Regions from separate parts of the Streptosporangium sp. NPDC000239 genome, predicted to be linked through region 2. Evidence: predicted binding sites of a transcription regulator. Region 2 holds the regulator's gene; each other region holds the start of a gene.

Region 1 (6,365 bases), on a different contig from region 2:
CTGTCGCCTGCCCGCATCCATGAAGCTTGTTCGTCCGCAATTTACCGTTATGACAATCCGCGCTGCGCGGAGTAACTCCTCACTGCCGTCGAGGTTAAGCGTCAAAGAGGTAACGGGCAAGCAAAGGCGCACCGGGAAAGACTCGAACGTGAAGCGACCCCCCTTTCCCCCGTACGGCACGGCCGCAGGACGCACCGGCTCGCCGGCCGCTCAGGTTTCGCCGACGGCGACGACACCCGTCAGGACCGGGGCGGCGGCCGTACGGAATGGGGAGGGGCGCCTGGGGCCACCGGCTCCCGGGTCAATCCTCTGAATAGTCGTGTTCGTCCATGGAAGAGGGTGAGGAGGGGAAATTGTCCGCCTCCTCGCTCTCCAAAGCCTCACGGATCACCCGGAAGGCCAGCCCGGGGCCGTAGCCCTTTCTGGCGAGCATGCCCGCCAGCCTGCGGGTCCTGACCGCGGGATCCAGACCACGGGTCGAGGACAGCCTGCGTGTGACCAGGGCGCGTGCCGTCTCGGCCTCCCGCTCGGGGTCGAGCCGTTCGACCGCGTCCTTGACGATGTCCTCGTCGACCCCTCGGTGGCGCAGCTCCGAGGCGAGCGCCTTCCTGGCCAGCCCCCGCCCCGTGTGACGGGAGCTCACCCAGGCCTCGGCGAACGCCTCGTCGTCGATGAGACCGACCTCGGAGAAACGCTCCAGCACCGCCTCGGCGGCCTCCTGCGGCACCTCGCGCCGCTGGAGCGCCTCGGCGAGCTGGGCCCGGGTGCGTGGCGCCATGGTCAGCAGCCGCAGGCAGATCGCCCGCGCCACCGCCTGCGGATCGGCGTCGGGCCCCCGGGCCGCCACCGACCCCTCGGCCGGACCGTCGGGCAGGAGACCGTCCCCCTCCCCCGCGCGCCCGGCGCGCCTCCCCGGGGCACGCGTGCCCCGGGAGGAGCCCCGGCCGCGCCGGTCCCGCCGGGTGTCCTCCGAGTCGGGCCAGGCACCCCAGTCTCGCGGCCCGGCCTCACCGGCCGGACCGGAATCAGGTCCCGTCGTCATCGGTCAGCCCGGATCAGGCGTCGCCCGGCTTGGGGGTCGAGGCCTTGGAGCCACGGCCGGAGGAGGCAGCGGGGGCCGGAGCGGCGGGCGGCGGGGTGGCCGGGCTGTCCAGGCGGGGGCCGATGCCGAGCTTCTCCTTGATCTTCTTCTCGATCTCGTTGGCGATGTCGGGGTGGTTCTTCAGGAAGTTACGGGCGTTCTCCTTACCCTGGCCGAGCTGGTCGCCCTCGTAGGTGTACCAAGCGCCGGACTTGCGGACGAAGCCGTGCTCGACACCCATGTCGATCAGGCCGCCCTCGCGGGAGATGCCGACGCCGTAGAGGATGTCGAAGTCGGCCACGCGGAAGGGCGGAGCCATCTTGTTCTTGACGACCTTCACCCGGGTGCGGTTGCCGACCGCCTCGGTGCCGTCCTTCAGCGTCTCGATGCGGCGGATGTCGAGACGGACCGAGGCGTAGAACTTCAGCGCCTTTCCACCGGTCGTGGTCTCGGGCGAGCCGAACATGACGCCGATCTTCTCGCGGAGCTGGTTGATGAAGATCGCGGTGGTGCCGGTGTTGTTGAGCGCGCCCGCGACCTTGCGCAGCGCCTGGGACATCAGGCGGGCCTGGAGGCCGACGTGGCTGTCGCCCATCTCGCCCTCGATCTCGGCCTTCGGCACCAGGGCCGCGACCGAGTCGATGACCAGCAGGTCGATGGCGCCGGAACGGATCAGCATGTCGGCGATCTCGAGCGCCTGCTCACCGGTGTCGGGCTGGGAGACCAGCAGCGCGTCGGTGTCGACGCCGAGCTTCTTGGCGTACTCGGGGTCGAGGGCGTGCTCGGCGTCGATGAAGGCCGCGATGCCGCCGGCCCGCTGGGCGTTGGCCACGGCGTGCAGGGCGACCGTGGTCTTACCGGAGGACTCGGGACCGTAGACCTCGATGATGCGGCCCCTCGGGAAACCGCCGATGCCGAGGGCGACGTCGAGCGCGATGGAACTGGTCGGGATCACCTCGATGGGCGCACGTGCCTCGTCACCGAGTCGCATGACGGAGCCCTTGCCGAACTGCCGCTCGATCTGGGCGAGGGCGGTCTCAAGCGCCTTCTCGCGGTCGTTAGCTGCCATGGGAGCCCCCCTGGAGGGTCGCGGGTTGGATCGGTTGCCAGAAAGCTACGGGGTGCCACCGACATTTTCCGGAGAGCACGCCGAGGAGCGTCAGCGCGTCCAATATAGCCGAACGACTGTTCGAGCGAGGCCGGACGACAGCGCATGTTCCGGGGCGTGCGGGACGACCCACCCCATCCGGAAGGCGATATTTCCGAGAATTCCCCCATGCCTGTTGTCAGGGGGCTGACCTGGGGCGATCCTGAGGGCAGCCGACTCTGAGGTGCCGACGTGACCAGCACGTTCAGCCAGCAACGCCTGACCTACCTTGGGTCCCTGTCCGCCGAGCTGTCGCGGCAGGGGCTGGCCAGCCGCATGGTCGGCGGGGACGACCCGGTGCTGTGGGTGTGGCATCCGGAGAGCCTGAGACAGACGATCGTCTTCGCCACCCCGGCCGGAGACGGATGGCTCTTCCTGTGGTCCCCCGACGGCCGGGAGAAGGCAGGGGACCCCCGAGGGACCGCGGAGTCCCTCGACCGGCTGCTGAGCGCCCCCGACCCCGGCCCCTGATCCGCGCACGGCGAAACGCCGCCGCCCGGGGGGCCGGGGAACCTACGGGTGACGCACGCCGACCGTCCCGCGCGGGCCGGACGCCCTTACCTCCGTCGCCCTCCGCCGTGGCGTACGTCGTCCGGCCCGCGCCCGCCCGGTCTGCCTGCCGGTTACGGCGGTGACGACCGCGCGCTCCGGCGGATAGGGATCGGCGGGTTTCCAGTCCCGGCCGTCACGGGTGTCCGCGCCGAAACGCGGCACAACCACGGCCAGGAACACGGCCGCGGCCAGGAAAAAGAGAAAATTGGTCATTTTCCAGTCCACTTCCATTGCCCACTGCGTCCATTCCAAGGCACCCTTGGCACAAGTGGCCAGATCCAGTAGAGGGAAAAATGGACCGTATTTCCACCGAGCGTGACATCGTCGCGCTCCTCGGTGACTGGGCGTCGGGCCGAGGCCCTCTCTATCGCAAGCTCGCGGACGCGCTGGCGCAGGCCGTCGAGGACGGCCTGCTCCTCCCCGACGACCGGCTGCCCTCCGAGCGCGGGCTGGCCGACGCGCTCCAGGTGAGCAGGGCGACCGTGGTCGCGGCCTACCAGGAGCTGCGGGGCGCGGGCCTGCTGTCGAGCCGGCAGGGAAGCGGCACCAGGATCGCCTCGGACGTCAAGGTGCGCAGGCCGACCGCCGACGGGCGGGTGCCCGGTGGCACCGCGATGACCATCTTCCAGCGGCTGATCGACGGCCCCGGCGAGCTGATCTCCGTCGCGGTCGCGGCGGGCGGGGCGGCGCCCGAGCTGGCCGTCGCGCTGCGCGAGCTGGTCCGCGACGACCTGGACGACCTGCTTTCCGGGCCCGGCTACCACCCCTCCGGGCTTCCTGAGCTGCGTGAGGCGATCGCGGGTTACCTGACGAGGAACGGCCTGCCGACCGCGCACGACGAGATCGTGGTGACGACGGGCGCGCACCAGGGCCTGGTCCTGGTGACCGAGCTGTACGTCAGCCAGGGGGCGACGGTGCTGGTCGAGTCGCCCAACTGGCCCGGTTGCCTGGACGTGTTCCGCTCCGCCGGGGCGCGCCTGGTGACCGTACCGCTCGACGAGGAGGGGCCTGAGATCCACACGCTCGGCGCCATGTTGCGGGAGCGCAAACCCTCGCTCCTCTATCTCATGCCGACCTACCACAACCCGACCGGGGTGCTCATGTCGGCGGCGCGCAGGCGCAGGATCGCGGAGCTGGCCGCCGAGCACGAGGTGCCCGTCCTTGAAGACAACGCCTACATGACCTACCACGCGGAACCGGGGGCCGTACCCGCGCCGCTCGCGGCCTACGCGCCGCCCGGCACTGAGATGCTCTCGCTCGGCTCGCTCGCCAAGGCCGTCTGGGGCGGCCTGCGCATCGGGTGGGTCCGCGGGCCCGCCGAGATCGTGCAGCGGCTCTCCCGGCGCAAGGTCCTCGCCGACATCGGCAGCCCGGTGATCGACCAGGCCCTCGCGGCCAGGCTGATGCCCCGCCTCGACCGGATCCTCGCCGAACGGGCCAAGGAGCTCGGCCTGCAGCTCGACCACATCGACGCCCTGCTACGGGACCGGCTGCCGAGCTGGCGCTGGCGGCGCCCCGACGGCGGCGGCGCCCTGTGGGTCGAGCTGCCCGGTGTCGACGCCATGGCCTTCGCCCAGGTCGCCGTACGGCACGGCGTCGACGTGGTGCCCGGAGCCGTGATGGACCCGGACGGCGGGCACACCAACCACATCAGGCTGCCCTTCACCTTCTCCCCCGAGGTCCTCGACGAACTCGTCCACCGGCTCGCCCGTGCCTGGTCGGAGATCGCCAGGCACGGGCCCGCGCCCGCCGTACAGGTCGTGGTCTGAGACGGCTAGGGGTTCGCGGCCTGGCGTCTGCGCATCAGGCCGTAGATCATGATCCGCATGACGGGCCGTTCCCGGTCGTCGAGGAACTCCCCGCGCTGCTGGAGGATCCCGCAGTCGGGCCTGGACAGGGAGGCCGCGAGCCCGACGACCGTCACCCGGCCGGTCAGGACGTCCCCCGGTCTGACCGGCCGCAGCCAGCGCAGCTCGTCCACGCCCGGGGAGACCTCCGCCTCGGCGTGCAGCAGTACCCCCTCCGTGTAGAGCCTCATGAACGTCGCCGTCACGTGCCAGCCGCTGGCGATGAGGTCCTCGTGGTCGAGGTGACGGGGCTGCGGATCGTACGCCTGGGCGAACCGTACGATCTCCTCGTGGGTGATCTTCCGGCTGCCCAGCTCGAAGACGTCTCCGACGTGGAAGTCCTCAAAGGCGCGCGGCATCGGCGGCCCCTTCCCTTCCCGCCGCGAGCCTGTCCGCCAGGCGGGGGAACAGGGCCAGGGCGTTGTCCAGGAAGGGGATGTCCCCGGCGTCCGCCAGGTGACGCAGGGTCCCGGAGACGACCGCGTCCCGCATGAACGGGAAGTCCGTGCCGAACAGGACGTTCTCCCTGCCGGTCACCTCGGCCAGGCAGGCCAGTGTCGCGGGCGAGGCCGCCTGGGCCGTCTCGTAGTACAGCCGCCGCAGTTCTCCCGCCACGTCCAGCCCGCCCGCCCCCGGCAGTACCCAGGTCGCCGCCAGTTCCAGCCGCCAGGCCAGGAACGGCACCGTGCCGCCCGCGTGGGCCAGGACGAACCGGATGTCGCGGCAGCGGCCGAGGGTGCCGCCGAAGAGCAGGTCGGCGACCGCCCGCGTGGTGTCCATGACGAAGTCGACCAGCGGCGGCGGGACCTTGGCGGCGAACCCGGGCCCGCCGGCGCAGTCGCACCGGTAGGCCGGGTTCGGATGGACGAAGACCACGGCCCCGCGCCGGTCGAGTTCGTCGAAGACCGGGGCGAACGCCGGATCGCCCAGGTAACGGCCGTCGGCCAGGCTCGCGCTCATGACGACCCCGTCGAGGCCGAGCACGTCGAGCGCGTACTCGATCTCCGCCAGGGTCGTCTCGACGTCGGGCATGGGCAGGACGGCCAGGGCGCCGAACCTGCCGGGGAAGTCGCGCACCAGCTCGGCCGACCACTCGTTCGCCTGCCGTACCAGGGAGGCGGCGCCCTGGCCGAGCGCGGCGTCCGGCAGCAGGATCGACAGGATCGCCGCCCGGACGTCGTTGGCGTCCATCACACTGAGGGAGTCCTCGACCGTCCACTCGGGGAGGGGGACGCCCGGTGCCATGTGCGTCACCCCTCTCCGGCGCAGCTCGGCGATCAGCGGCGGGTGGTAGCTGTGGTGGTGCACGTCGATCCAGCCGCCGCCCATCTCAGGTCGTCGCGATCTTCGGCAGCTGGCTCAGCGCCTCGTCCAGCTGGGCCTGGGGGATCGCGTAGTCCTCAAGCTGGCCCGCCAGGTAGGCGTCGAAGGCGCCCAGGTCGAAGTGGCCGTGCCCGGACAGACCGAACAGGATCGTGCGCTCGCTCCCCTCCTCCTTGGCCGCGAGCGCCTCCTGCACGGCGCCGCGCAGCGCGTGCGACGACTCGGGCGCCATGATGAACCCCTCGCTCCTGGCGAACCGCACGGCCTCGGCGAACACCTCGTTCTGCTCGTAGGCGCGGGCCTCGATGTAGCCCTGCTCGTGCAGCGCGCACAGGGTCGGGGCGTCCCCGTGGAAGCGCAGGCCGCCCGCGTGGATGGGCGCGGGCATGAAGTCGTGGCCGACGGTGCGCATGGG
Region 2 (6,365 bases):
GCTCTCCTCGACCCGCTGGCCGAGCTGGGCCAGCGAGTCCTCGCTCACCGGGCGCCCCTGACACGCACGCCGGACACCGGCGATCACCTTGTCCCGGAAGAACGGCTCGGTCACCCCGCTGCGTTTGCTCACCATGAGCAACACCGTCTCCTGCGTGGTGAACCTGCGCCCGCACTCCGGGCAGGTGCGCCTGCGCCGGATGGCGCTGCCGTCCTCGGTCGACCGGCTGTCGATGACCCGCGTGTCAGGATGACGACAGAACGGACAGTGCACGCGTGTCGCCTCCCTGACTTGCCCAGCGGCTCATCTTCCTCGCGTTGCTCCGCCGGCTCTGCGATCTCCGTGTGGAGACGCTCACGCACGCCCTCGAATGGTCGAGATGCGGTAATAGAAACACAATCTATGGTGGAGCGGAATGATGAAGCCACTAGATGTTGTGGTCCAACCGTAGGAGTGTCGGACCATGAACGCAAGTTAGGAAGGGCCTGCCGAGCGAAGTCGCCGATCAGCGCAGCTCAAGGGCGTCAGCCGGGCGTGTCGCCCTTCCGGTACGGCCCCGCGGGCGCCGTCCGGACATGCGGCACCCCTCCCCGGGGCGTGCGAACGGGCCGATCGCCGAGATCCATTATCGGGTGAGCCCGGGGCGCGTCGTCACGCTCCGTCGCCAACGCCCCCGCCCACCCTCCTTGGAGCGCCCAGGACCCCCACTGGCCACAGGGCCCGCAGAGGCCCGTCGAGGCGCCCCGGAAAGCCTCCTAGGAGGCGAGGGCCGCGTCCAGGAGGGCACCCGCCCAGAAGGCCCCCAGAACGAGGAGCACGAGCGCCAGGACCGCCACGACCCTCCCCCTGCGGGTCAGCCTGACCGGGGCGCGCCTCCGCCGGACGGTCGCGTGCGCCGCCCTCCCCCCGGCGACGGCCCGCCTCCGCGAAACCGCCGGAACCGTACGGCCTGCACGCCCCGCGGCGGTCCCACGGGGACGCGCGACGGGCCGCCCTCCCCCCGCCGCCCCACGGCCCGCGCCCCTGGCGGCCGTCTCCCCGGTGCCCCTGACCAGCGTCAACGTGGGCCTGGTTGTCCTCGTGGCCGCCTTCACGGTGCCCCCCATCTCTTCGACCTGGCCGAACACATGTCGAAGAAAGATCGGCGAATCGAACACGATGTCGATCGAACTCCCGTACGATGTTGTACACCACGCCGCCACCGATTTCGAGGACCATTCGAACAAATGTTTGAGTATGATCTTCGGCGGAGGTACGGTCGCTGTGTGCGACGCAACCAATACAGACCGGGAGCGAGGAGATCATATGAGTGAGCGCGACGAGAGCGGCGCGGCCGTCAGTGACCTGGCGGTGCGCAGGCGTGACTCCCTCGGCCTCACCCCCAGGCAGCGCAAGATCCTTGAGGTGATCCGCGACTCGGTGCAGCAGCGCGGCTACCCGCCGTCGATGCGCGAGATCGGCGAGGCGGTGCAGCTGACCAGCACCTCCAGCGTGTCGCACCAGCTGACGGCCCTGCAGCGCAAGGGCTACCTGCGCCGTGACCCGCACCGCCCGCGTGCCCTGGAGGTGCGCCTGCCCGGCGAGCCGGTGCTGTGGGTCGACCCCGACACCAACGCCGAGGAGACCTCGGTCAACCGCCCGACCGCGGCCTACGTGCCGCTCGTCGGCCGGATCGCCGCCGGCGGCCCGATCCTCGCCGAAGAGAGCGTGGAGGACGTCTTCGCCCTGCCCAAGCAGCTCGTCGGCGAGGGCACCCTCTTCCTGCTCCAGGTCACGGGCGACTCCATGATCGACGCCGCGATCGCCAACGGCGACTGGGTGGTCGTCCGCCAGCAGCCCGTCGCCGACAACGGCGACGTGGTCGCCGCGATGATCGACGGCGAGGCCACGGTCAAGACCTTCAAGCGCAAGGACGGCCACGTCTGGCTGGTTCCGCACAACACGAACTACGACCCGATCCCCGGTGACGAGGCCACCGTCCTGGGCAAGGTCGTGGCGGTGCTGCGCAAGCTCTGAGGCGCCCCGGCGGCATCTCTCCCGGAACGCGAGGAGTGACCCTCAAACCGAGGGTCACTCCTTTCTGCGTTCACGGTCAGGGAACGATGTTGACCAGCTTGGGTGCCCGGACGATGACCTTGCGGGGCGCGCCGGACAGGAAGGCCTGCACCTTCTCCGACGCCAGCGCCAGTGCCTCCAGGTCGGCATCGGAGATCTCCGGGGAGACCTCCAGACGGTCACGGACCTTGCCCGCGACCTGTACGACGCAGGTGACGGTCTCCTGCACCAGCAGCGCCGCCTCCGCGACCGGCCACCCGGCGGTCGCGACGGAGGCGGGGTGCCCCAGCCGCTCCCAGCCCTCCTCCGCCGCGTACGGCGCGACCAGGGACAGCATGACCGCCAGGGTCTCCGCGGCCTCGCGCACCGCCGGGTCGGCGGCGCCGGGGCCCGAGTCGATGGCCCTCCTGGCGGCGGTCGTCAGCTCCATCATCCTGGCGATCGCGACGTTGAAGCGGTACGAGTCGAGCAGCTTGGTGACCTCGTCCACGGTCCGGTGGACGACCTTGCGCAGCTCCAGATCACCGGTGGAGAAGTCGACGCCGGGTGCGGATCCCGCACCGGCCTCGGCCATGACGCGGAAGGCCCTGGCCAGGAACTTCTGCGACGCGGCCGGGGAGACGTCGGCCCAGTCGATGTCGTCCTCGGGCGGGCCGGCGAACAGCACGGTCAGCCTGACCGCGTCGACGCCGTAGGTGTCGATCTGCTGGCCCAGGTCGACCCCGTTGCCCAGCGACTTCGACATCGCCTTGCCCTGGTTGATGACCTGCCCCTGGTTCAGCAGGCGCAGGAAGGGCTCGGTGAAGTCGAGCATGCCCATGTCGTGCAGGACCTTGGTGAAGAAACGCGAGTACAGCAGGTGCAGCACCGCGTGCTCGACACCGCCGACGTACTGGTCGATCGGCCCCCACCTGCGGACCTTCTCCACGTCGAAGGGACCGTCCAGGTAGGTCGGATCCACGTAACGCAGGTAGTACCACGAGGAGTCGACGAAGGTGTCCATCGTGTCGGTGTCACGCTTGGCGGCTCCGCCGCACTTGGGGCAGGAGACGTTGACCCAGTCCTCGGCCGAGGCCAGCGGGGAGACACCCTTGGGCGCCAGCGCCTCACCACGCATGTCGGGCAGGGTGACGGGCAGCTGGTCGTCGGGAACCGGGACCTCGCCGCAGTCAGCGCAGTGGATGATCGGGATCGGGCAGCCCCAGAAACGCTGGCGGGACAGCAGCCAGTCACGCAGGCGGAAGTTGACCGCCGCCCTGCCGGTCCCGCGCCCGGCCAGCACCTCGATGATCCTGTGGATGGCCTCGGCCTTGGACAGGCCGTCCAGCGGCCCCGAGTTGACCAGGGTGCCCTCACCCGCGGTGGCGATCCCGGTCTCCCCCGGGTCGGCCATGCCGGTGTGGACGACGACCCGCACCGGCAGGTCGAAGGCGCGGGCGAAGTCGAGGTCGCGCTGGTCGTGGGCGGGAACCGCCATGATGGCGCCGTGGCCGTAGTCGGACAGCACGTAGTCGGCCGCCCAGACCGGCATGCGCTCGCCGTTGACCGGGTTGATCGCGTAGCGGCCCAGGAAGACGCCGGTCTTCTCCTTCTCGGTGGACAGCCGGTCGATGTCGGACAGCTTGGCGACCTCGGCCCGGTAGGTCTCGAAGGCCTTCCGCTGCTCGTCGGAGACGATCTCCTCGGCCAGCGGGGCGTCCGGGGCGACGACGAAGAAGGTCGCGCCGTACAGCGTGTCGGGGCGGGTGGTGTAGACCGTGACCGGCTCGTCGCGGCCCTCGATCACGAAGTTGACGTCCGCGCCCTCGGACCTGCCGATCCAGTTGCGCTGCATGGTCAGCACGCGCTCGGGCCAGCCGCCCTCCAGCTGGGCCATGTCGTCCAGCAGCCGGTCGGCGTAGTCAGTGATCTTGAAGTACCACTGGGTCAGCTCCCTGCGGACGACCTCGGCGCCACAGCGCTCGCACCTGCCTCCGACGACCTGCTCGTTGGCCAGCACGGTCTGGTCGTTGGGGCACCAGTTGACCAGGCCGCCCTTGCGGTAGGCCAGGCCGCGTTCGAAGAAGCGCAGGAACAGCCACTGCGTCCACCGGTAGTAGGTGACGTCACTGGTGTGCAGACGACGGGACCAGTCGAAGGAGACCGCGTAACGCTTGTAGGAGGCCGCCTGGGTCTCGATGTTGGCGTAGGTCCACTCGGCCGGGTGCGCGTCACGCTTGATGGCGGCGTTCTCCGCGGGCAGGCCGAAGGAGTCCCAGCCGATCGGGTGCAGCACGTTGTAGCCGCGCTGGAACCAGTAGCGCGACACGATGTCACCGATGGCGAAGGCCTCGGCGTGACCCATGTGCAGGTCGCCCGAGGGGTAGGAGAACATGTCGAGCATGTAGCGACGCTCGCGCGGGTCCGCGGGGTCGTCGGAGGCGTGGAACGGGTCCAGTTCCTCCCACCGCCGCTGCCACTTGACCTGCAGTGCCTGCGGATCGTAGTGCTGCTCGTCGCTGTTCACGTCGGCTCGCTCGCTCACGTCAATCTTCCCTCGGTATACGTCTGCTGCGATGATCTGACCCGTCCGGCCCAATAGAAAAACCCTCCGCTCATGCGAAGGGCAGCCGCACCGGCGGGCGTCTAACGCCGAGAAGGCCGATGCGGCCCGGTAAGCAGCAGGGTCGCGGCACGCATACGACAAGACTATCGCAGTCCGCAAGCCGTATTCGTGGCCTGGGGAAACGAATTGGATCACGGTAAACGGAGGACGCCCGTCCGGCGATCCAGCACAATAAGAGCAATCACGTGCCTGGAGCGGGCCGAGACCTGATGGGGACACATCCGTTGTGACCTCGCATGTCCCGTCAGTTTACTCTTCTCACCGTGGCACACTCAGTCGAGCCGGGGCAGGGCCCGGATCCCTTGGAGGCCGGCCTGCCGATGCAGGATCCACCGACCGACCCCACAGGACTCCAGTTCAGGGGGGCGTTCTCCGGTTTCCCTGCGAACATCCCTGCCTCCCGTGAGACCATGCCGAATACCCATAATTCGGGCACCCGTGCGGAAGGTAAGGAAGCCATGGCCCCGGAGCAGCCCAGCCAGCCCCACCTGCCTCCGGCGTGGCCGGAGGCGGCGGAGACGACGTCCGGCTGGGCGAACGACTCCTTCGGCGCCTCGTCGCCACGACTTCCCCTCCCCCATGAGGAGCCGGCCTCACCCGCCGACGGCCAGGGACAGCCGGGCGCCGGTTGGGAGCAGGCGGGGGCGAGCACGCCCGAATACGGCTGGAGCCAGCCGACGCCGTCCCAGACCCCCAACGGGGCTCCCAGCGGGTCCTCCAACGGCTCCGCGACTCTCGGCGGCGGCTGGGACCAGGCGCTGGCCTCCCCTTCGGGGGGCGCGCCCGACGACATGGAGACCCCCCGGCAGGGCGTCCCCACCCAGCCTCCCGTCACCGGTCCGGCGTCCGGCTGGAACTCCCCGGCGGGGACCGGGTGGGACCAGGCAGCCCGTACGGCGCCCGCCGATCCGCGGGACCGCCCCGCCTCCAGCGCCACGACCAGTTGGAGCGACGCGTTCACCCCGCAGCCGAAGGACGCCCTCAGGCCGGACCCCGACCTGGCCGGCGGATACGGAGGCCAGCTTCCCGAGGCCGCTCCCGTGAGTGCCGAGCCCCGGTGGGACCCGCAGCCCCCGGCGGAGGCGACACCCGCCGACAACCCGGTGTGGCCGCCCGCCACCGCCGAGAACACCGGATGGCCGTCCGCCACCACCCCACAGGACGACGCCGCGCAGCCGCCCGCCACCGCAAACGCCTCCTGGCCGTCCGCCGCGCCGCAGGACAACGCCGTGTGGCCGCCGACGGCCCAGGCGAACGGCTCCGCCTGGCCGTCCGCCTCCGCCGAGAACACCGGGTGGCCACCCGCCGCTCCGGCCTCCGGTCCGGCCGCGGGACCCACCGCGCCCGCGGGAGACCCGGCGCCCGGGGCAACCGCGTGGCCGTCGGCCGTGCCCGGGGACAACCCCGTGTGGCCGCCCTCCGCGGCCGAGGGAACCGTGCGGGACCCGCTGTCGCACACGTGGTCGACCCCTCCTCAGGAGGAGCCGAGCCGTGACGGCGCGCCCTTCGGCGAGGACGCCGCCCGGGGCAGCTTCGGGGTGCCGAACAACCCCGCCGTCTGGGCCCTCGCCGCGACGACCGCGCCCGAGCCCACCCCGCGCGCCGATCCGCTGAACGACCCGCTCAACGCCCCCCGCAACGCCCCGCCGGTCGACCCGTTGAGCGGCCCGCCGAACAACCCCCTGAACGACCCGCTGAACGACCC
Region 3 (6,365 bases), on a different contig from region 2:
TACATGTTCAACCGCAAGGGCGTCGTGCTGGTGCCCAAGGGCTCGCTGAGCGAGGACGACGTGCTGACCGCGGTCCTCGACGCCGGCGCCGAGGAGGTCAACGACCTCGGCGACCAGTTCGAGGTCGTCTCCGAGGCCACCGACCTCGTCCCGGTCCGCAAGGCCCTGCAGGAGTCCGGCATCGACTACGACTCCGCCGAGTCCAGCTTCGTGCCGACGATGAACGTCCCGCTCGACGAGGACGGCGCCCGCAAGGTCTTCAGGCTGATCGACGCTCTTGAGGACAGCGACGACGTCCAGAACGTCTGGGCCAACTTCGACGTCTCCGACGACGTCCTGGAGAAGCTCGACGCCTGAACGGCCGTCGTGCCGGGCGGGACGACCGATTCGCCCCGCCCGGACCGCGCCGCCTAGGTTGGGTGGCTGTGAAGCTACGTGAACTGACCGCGGACGATCTCGACGCGGTGACGGACAATCGCAGGCGGGCCTTCGGACCGGTGTCGGAGGCGGTCCAGCGGCAGTGGGTCGGGATGGTGACCCCCGCACTCGAAGCGGGGAGATATCTCGGTCTCTTCGACGGCGCCCGCCTGGTCGCGACGAGCCGGATCAACGACTTCACCCAGTACTGGCACGGCAGGCCGATCTCCCTCGGCGGCGTCGCCTCGGTGACCGTCGCCCCGGAGGACAGGGGCGGGGGAGCCGGCCGGACCATCATGCTGGCCACCCTTGAGCGCTGCGCCCGCCTCGGTCACCCGGTCTCCGCCCTCTACCCGGCCACCACCCACATCTACCGATCGCTGGGCTGGGAGCACGCCGGAGCCATGCACCGCGCCGTGCTGCCCGCCGAGGCGCTGCGGACCATCAGGCGGACCGAGCAGGTCCAGGTCCGCAGGGCCGGGCCGGAGGACGCAGAGCGGGTCGTCTCGGTCCTGCGGGGAGTCCACCTGGCCACCCGCGCCTGCGGCCCCGTCTGCTGGGACGCCGACGTCTGGCGGGCGCGCCTGGCGACGGGGGACGACTTCGTCTATCTCGCACACGACGGCCTCGTCGTCTACCGCTGGCGCGACCAGGACCTGGAGGTTCCCGTCCTGGTCGCGGGCTCGGAGGCGACCGCGCGGACGCTGTGGTCCCTGGTCGGTTCCTCGGCCTCGATCGCCAGGTCCGTCCACGCGGTCGTGGCCCCCGACGACCCCGTCTTCTGGCTGATCGGGAACCGTCCGACGGACGAGGTGGGCCAGACCCGCTGGATGTTCCGCGTCGTCGACCTGGCCGCGGCGATCCGTGAGCGGGGTTTCCCGCCCGGCGTCACCCTCGACACCGTGATCCAGGTCGAGGACCCCCAGCGGCCGGAGAACTCCGGACCCTGGCACCTGTCCGTCTCCGGAGGGCGGGCGACGGCCGAGCCCGCGGGCACCCTCCCCTCGGCTCTGCCCGTCTTCACGGCCGGGGCGTTCTCCGCCCTGTTCTGCGGGGTTCCGGCCGCGACCCTGCGCAGGACCGGCGGACTGACCGGTTCCGCGGACGGCGACGCCGCCCTGGACGGGGCCTTCCACGCCAGGCCGTACATGCTGGACCACTTCTGAGGGGTGCCTGCCCGGGAACCGTGCGTCGTGTGCGCGCAGGCGGTAGAGTCTGGCACCGAACAGGTGTTCGGCGAGTGGAGGCGTGCCGGTGCGGTTGCCCGAACTGCGGGTGATGGGGGTCGATCCCGGGCTGACCCGGTGCGGGCTCGGCGCGGTCGAGGGACGGCCGGGGGCGCCGCTGACCCTGGTCAAGGTCGGGGTCGTGCGCACCCCCGCGGAAGACGAGACCGGCGCGAGGCTCGTGGCGATCGAGGCGGGCATCGAGAGCTGGCTCGACGAGATCAAGCCGGACGCGGTCGCCGTGGAGCGGGTCTTCGCCCAGCACAACCTCAGGACGGTGATGGGCACCGCGCAGGCCTCCGCGGTGGCGATCCTGTGCGCCTCCCGCCGGGGGCTGCCGGTGGCGTTGCACACGCCCTCCGAGGTCAAGGCCGCGATCACCGGCAGCGGCACCGCCGACAAACGACAGGTCGGCACGATGGTGACCAGGCTCCTGCGCCTGGACGAGATGCCCAAGCCCGCCGACGCCGCCGACGCCCTCGCCCTCGCGATCTGTCACGTGTGGCGGGGCGGGGCGCGCAACAGGCTCGCGGAGGCGGTCGCGAAGGCCGCCGCTCCCGGCACGAGCGCCGCCGCCTACTTCCGCGGCGGGGGCAGGGCCGGATATTCGAAGGGAAGCACGAAGTGATCGCCTCGGTGCGGGGACGGGTGGCCGCGATCGCGCCGGAGGGGGCGGTGGTCGAGGTCGGCGGGATCGGCGTGCTCGTCCACTGCACACCCGGCACACTGGCGGCGCTGCGGGTGGGGGAGGAGGCCAGACTGGCCACCTCGCTCGTGGTCAGGGAGGACTCCCTGACACTGTTCGGCTTCGGCACCGACGACGAGCGTCTGGTCTTCGAGCTGCTGCAGACGGCCAACGGGGTCGGTCCCAAGGTCGCCCTTGCCATGCTCGCCGTGCACACGCCGAACGCCCTGCGGATCGCGGTGGCGAGCGCCGACGTCAAGGCGCTGACCAGGGTGCCCGGAGTCGGCCCCAAGGGCGCTCAGCGGATCATCGTCGACCTCAAGGACAAGCTCGGCACGCCGGAGGAGGCGGTCAACGCCGCGCTCGACGGCACCGCCGCAGTCCCGCCCTGGCGCGACCAGGTGCACTCGGGCCTGGTCGGTCTCGGCTACTCGGTCAGGGACGCCGACGAGGCGGTCGCCACGGTGGCCGTCCAGGCCGACGCCGAGATCGCGCAGGGCAGGGTTCCCCAGGTCGCCGTGCTGCTCAAGGCCGCGCTTCGCGTGCTGAGCGTCCGGTGAGACAGGGCACAGGAAAGGCGGAGACGACGTGAGCGCGGAACGGGATCTGGTCTCACCCGAGATGGAGGGTGACGAGCGCCTGATCGAGGCCGCGCTGCGCCCCAAACGTCTTGAGGAGTTCATCGGCCAGGCGCGGGTGCGCGAGCAGCTCTCCCTGGTGCTGCACAGCGCGTTGCGGCGCAACCGCCCCCCCGACCACGTGCTGATGAGCGGCGCGCCCGGTCTGGGCAAGACGACCCTCTCGATGATCATCGCGGCCGAGCTCTCCGCGCCGCTCAGGCTCACCTCCGGGCCCGCCCTCGAACGGGCGGGTGACCTCGCGGCGATCCTGTCCACCCTCTCCGAGGGAGAGGTCCTCTTCATCGACGAGATCCACCGGATGGCCCGTCCCGCCGAGGAGATGCTCTACCTCGCGATGGAGGACTTCCGCGTCGACATCGTGGTCGGCAAGGGGCCGGGCGCGACCGCCATCCCGCTGGAGGTGGCGCCCTTCACCCTGGTCGGGGCGACCACCAGGGCGGGCCTGCTGCCCGCGCCGCTGCGTGACAGGTTCGGCTTCGTCGCGCACATGGACTTCTACGAGGCCGCCGAACTCGAACAGGTGTTGCACCGTTCGGCACGGCTGCTCGGCCTGCGTCTCCCGGGCGACGCGGCACACGAGATCGCCGGGCGCTCCCGGGGCACGCCCCGCATCGCCAACCGGCTGCTGCGCCGGGTGCGCGACTTCGCCGAGGTCCGGGCGGACGGGGTGATCAGCAGGGACGTCGCCGCCGCGGCGCTGAACCTCTACGAGGTGGACGCCGAGGGACTCGACCGTCTCGACCGCGCCGTCCTGGGCGCCCTGCTCGGCAAGTTCGGTGGCGGTCCCGTCGGTCTGTCAACACTGGCGGTCGCGGTGGGGGAGGAACCGGAGACCGTCGAGGTGGTCGCGGAGCCGTTCCTGGTACGGCAGGGCCTGCTGGCCCGCACCCCTCGCGGACGCGTCGCGACCGCGGCGGCCTGGGTCCACCTGGGGTTGACGCCCCCTCCCGGAGCCTTCGGCGCGGTGCCGATGCCCGGCCAGGGGCCTGACCTGCATGATCTTGGGGATGACCCCGCGGCTTCCTGACGTTGAGTTACGGTGAGAAAACGCACGGGGTTGATCACAAAAAGGTGACAACCGTATCAAAATGGGAACTTCCCCGCGCGCCAGAACGTGACCTCGTTGCCGCGCTCCTAACAGCTCGCCTAAACTCCGTGGCTTGGCTGGCTGTGTAGGCTGACGTGCTGAGCGCGGCGTGGCCTCACATGACGTCCGGCTCCGGCCGGTCATCCTTAACCGAAGGAGCGGCCCAATGGGCGGCAATTACTCCAGCCTTATCATGATCGCGCTGATGGTCGTGGTGTTCTACTTCCTGCTGATCAGGCCGCAGCGTAAGCGGCAGCAGGAGCAGGCGCAGATGCAGAACTCCCTCACCCCGGGGACCCGCATCATGACCACTACCGGGCTTTTCGCGACGGTGGTAGCGATCGACGCCGAAGATGTGATCCTGGAGATCGCCCCCGGCGTCGAGACCCGTTGGGTCAAGGCCGCGATCGGGCGTGTGGTGGGCCCGGTCGACGACACGCAGGGCGACGCCGAGAACACCGACACCGTGGATGACAATGTGGTGGAAACCGCGCAGTCGCCCGGTGACGACCAGGACTCGACGACCAAGAAGTGATAAGTAGGCTCGCCAACATTCCCTATAGCCGAAAGAACTGACGACCAGTGGCCCGACCGACCAGCGGCCAGAGCAGACCGGGGCGCGTGCTCCTACTGCTACTGGCGATTATTCTCGCCATGGGTGGGGTGATGCTCCTGAACAGGGCTTACACCCCCGAATATGGCCTCGACCTCGCCGGTGGCACGACAGTGACACTGCAGCCCGTCACCCCGAACGGCACGGCTCCCACAGAGGAAAGCCTGGATCTCGCCGTCGGCATCATCCGAAACAGGGTGAACGGCAGCGGTATCTCCGACGCCGAGGTCGCCAAATCCGGTGACAACATCGTCATCTCCGTCCCCGGAGTTGGCCAGGAGGAAGTCGTCAAGCTGGTCGGCACCACCGCGGAACTGCGTTTCCGTCAGGTGATGGCGGTCGCGGCAGGGGCACCCCAGCCGCCGGGGCAGATGCCCACCCAGGCGCCGACGCCGTCATCCTCCCCCTCCTCGACGGCTCCCGGCAAGAAGGGCGACAAGTCCCCCGCCCCGTCCGCCTCCCCCGCGGCCGAGCAGGGCACGAAGACGCCGGAGCCGACCGCGACGGCCGCCGCGAACCCGAGCGCCTCGCCCGCGGGCCGCGCCCTGTCGGCGGCGCTCCTCAACCCCAGCCCGGAGGCGACCCCGACCGCCACCGGCAAGCAGGAGAGCAAGCAGGACACCGGCAAGAAGGGCGACAAGGCGGAGGCCTCCCCCTCGGCCAAGCCCGGCCAGAGCGGCTCCCCCTCGCCCCAGCCCTCCTCGCCCGCGGACAACCCGCTGGCCGACGTGGACACCACCGGCATCGACCCGGCGGTGCTCAAGCAGTTCGAGGCCCTCGACTGCTCCAAGAACAAGGGCCAGGGCGCCCAGGACGACCCCAACAAGCAGTACGCCGGCTGCAGCCAGGACGGCAGCGCCAAGTACGTCCTCGACAAGGCGGCCGTCACCGGAAGCGCGATCGCCAGCGCCAACGCGGGCGTCGACCAGACCACCGGTGAGTGGCTCGTCCAGCTCTCCTTCAAGGGGCAGGGCCCCGACCAGTGGTCCAAGGTGACCACCACCGCGTTCAACTCCCAGCCGCCGCGCAACCAGGTCGCCATGGTCCTGGACGGTGTGATCATCTCCGCGCCGGTCATCCAGGAGCCCATCACCGGCGGCCGGGCGCAGATCTCCGGCAACTTCACCCAGGTGACGGCCAACGAGCTGGCCGGCCAGCTGAAGTTCGGCGCGCTGCCGCTGAAGTTCGAGAAGAGCTCGATCGACGAGGTCTCCTCGACCCTGGGCGCCGACCAGCTGCGCGGTGGCATGATCGCCGGTGGCATCGGCCTGGCCCTGGTGGTCGTCTACTCCATGCTGTACTACCGCGGCCTTGGCGTCGTCTCGGTACTGAGCCTGCTGGCCGCCTCGATCCTCACCTACCAGGCGGTCGTGATCCTCGGTGCCTTCGCGGGCTTCCGCCTGTCGCTGCCGCACATCATCGGCCTCATCGTCTCGATCGGTATCACCGCCGACTCCTTCATCGTCTACTTCGAACGAATACGAGATGAGATGAAGGAGGGCCGCCGGTCGCTGCGCACGGCCGTCGAGGTCGCCTGGACCCGCGCCCGCCGGACGATCCTGATCGCCGACGCGGTCATGTTCATCGCCGCCGTCGTGCTGTACTTCCTGGCCGTCGGCGGTGTGGCCGGGTTCGCCTTCGCGATGGGCCTGACCACGCTCATCGACATCGTCGTGGTCTTCCTGTTCACCAAGCC

The links. The regulator LexA, encoded in region 2, represses DNA repair genes until DNA is damaged. The targets are predictions, from matches to a motif close to TCGAACANNTGTTCGA.
Region 1: a site for LexA is predicted at 2,259-2,274, ahead of recA (recombinase RecA). Genes of this name have one in related genera too.
Region 3: a site for LexA is predicted at 1,639-1,654, ahead of ruvC (crossover junction endodeoxyribonuclease RuvC). Genes of this name have one in related genera too.

The regions. Positions count from the first base shown of each region.
Region 1 is NZ_JBEPEI010000001.1:207,461-213,825, reverse strand. Features, by position in the region: gene recX (recombination regulator RecX) at 302-1,042, opposite strand; gene recA (recombinase RecA) at 1,056-2,150, opposite strand; gene ABT340_RS00870 (hypothetical protein) at 2,421-2,699, shown strand; gene ABT340_RS00865 (hypothetical protein) at 2,742-2,993, opposite strand; gene ABT340_RS00860 (aminotransferase-like domain-containing protein) at 3,074-4,549, shown strand; gene ABT340_RS00855 (MaoC/PaaZ C-terminal domain-containing protein) at 4,555-4,986, opposite strand; gene ABT340_RS00850 (amidohydrolase family protein) at 4,970-5,956, opposite strand; gene ABT340_RS00845 (TrpB-like pyridoxal phosphate-dependent enzyme) at 5,958-6,365, opposite strand, start outside.
Region 2 is NZ_JBEPEI010000027.1:48,952-55,316, forward strand. Features, by position in the region: gene nrdR (transcriptional regulator NrdR) at 1-273, opposite strand, end outside; gene ABT340_RS38730 (hypothetical protein) at 756-1,106, opposite strand; gene lexA (transcriptional repressor LexA) at 1,306-2,016, shown strand; gene leuS (leucine--tRNA ligase) at 2,093-4,579, opposite strand; gene ABT340_RS38745 (hypothetical protein) at 5,119-6,365, shown strand, end outside.
Region 3 is NZ_JBEPEI010000005.1:421,608-427,972, forward strand. Features, by position in the region: gene ABT340_RS17010 (YebC/PmpR family DNA-binding transcriptional regulator) at 1-357, shown strand, start outside; gene ABT340_RS17015 (GNAT family N-acetyltransferase) at 426-1,583, shown strand; gene ruvC (crossover junction endodeoxyribonuclease RuvC) at 1,687-2,271, shown strand; gene ruvA (Holliday junction branch migration protein RuvA) at 2,268-2,888, shown strand; gene ruvB (Holliday junction branch migration DNA helicase RuvB) at 2,950-3,996, shown strand; gene yajC (preprotein translocase subunit YajC) at 4,223-4,591, shown strand; gene secD (protein translocase subunit SecD) at 4,711-6,365, shown strand, end outside.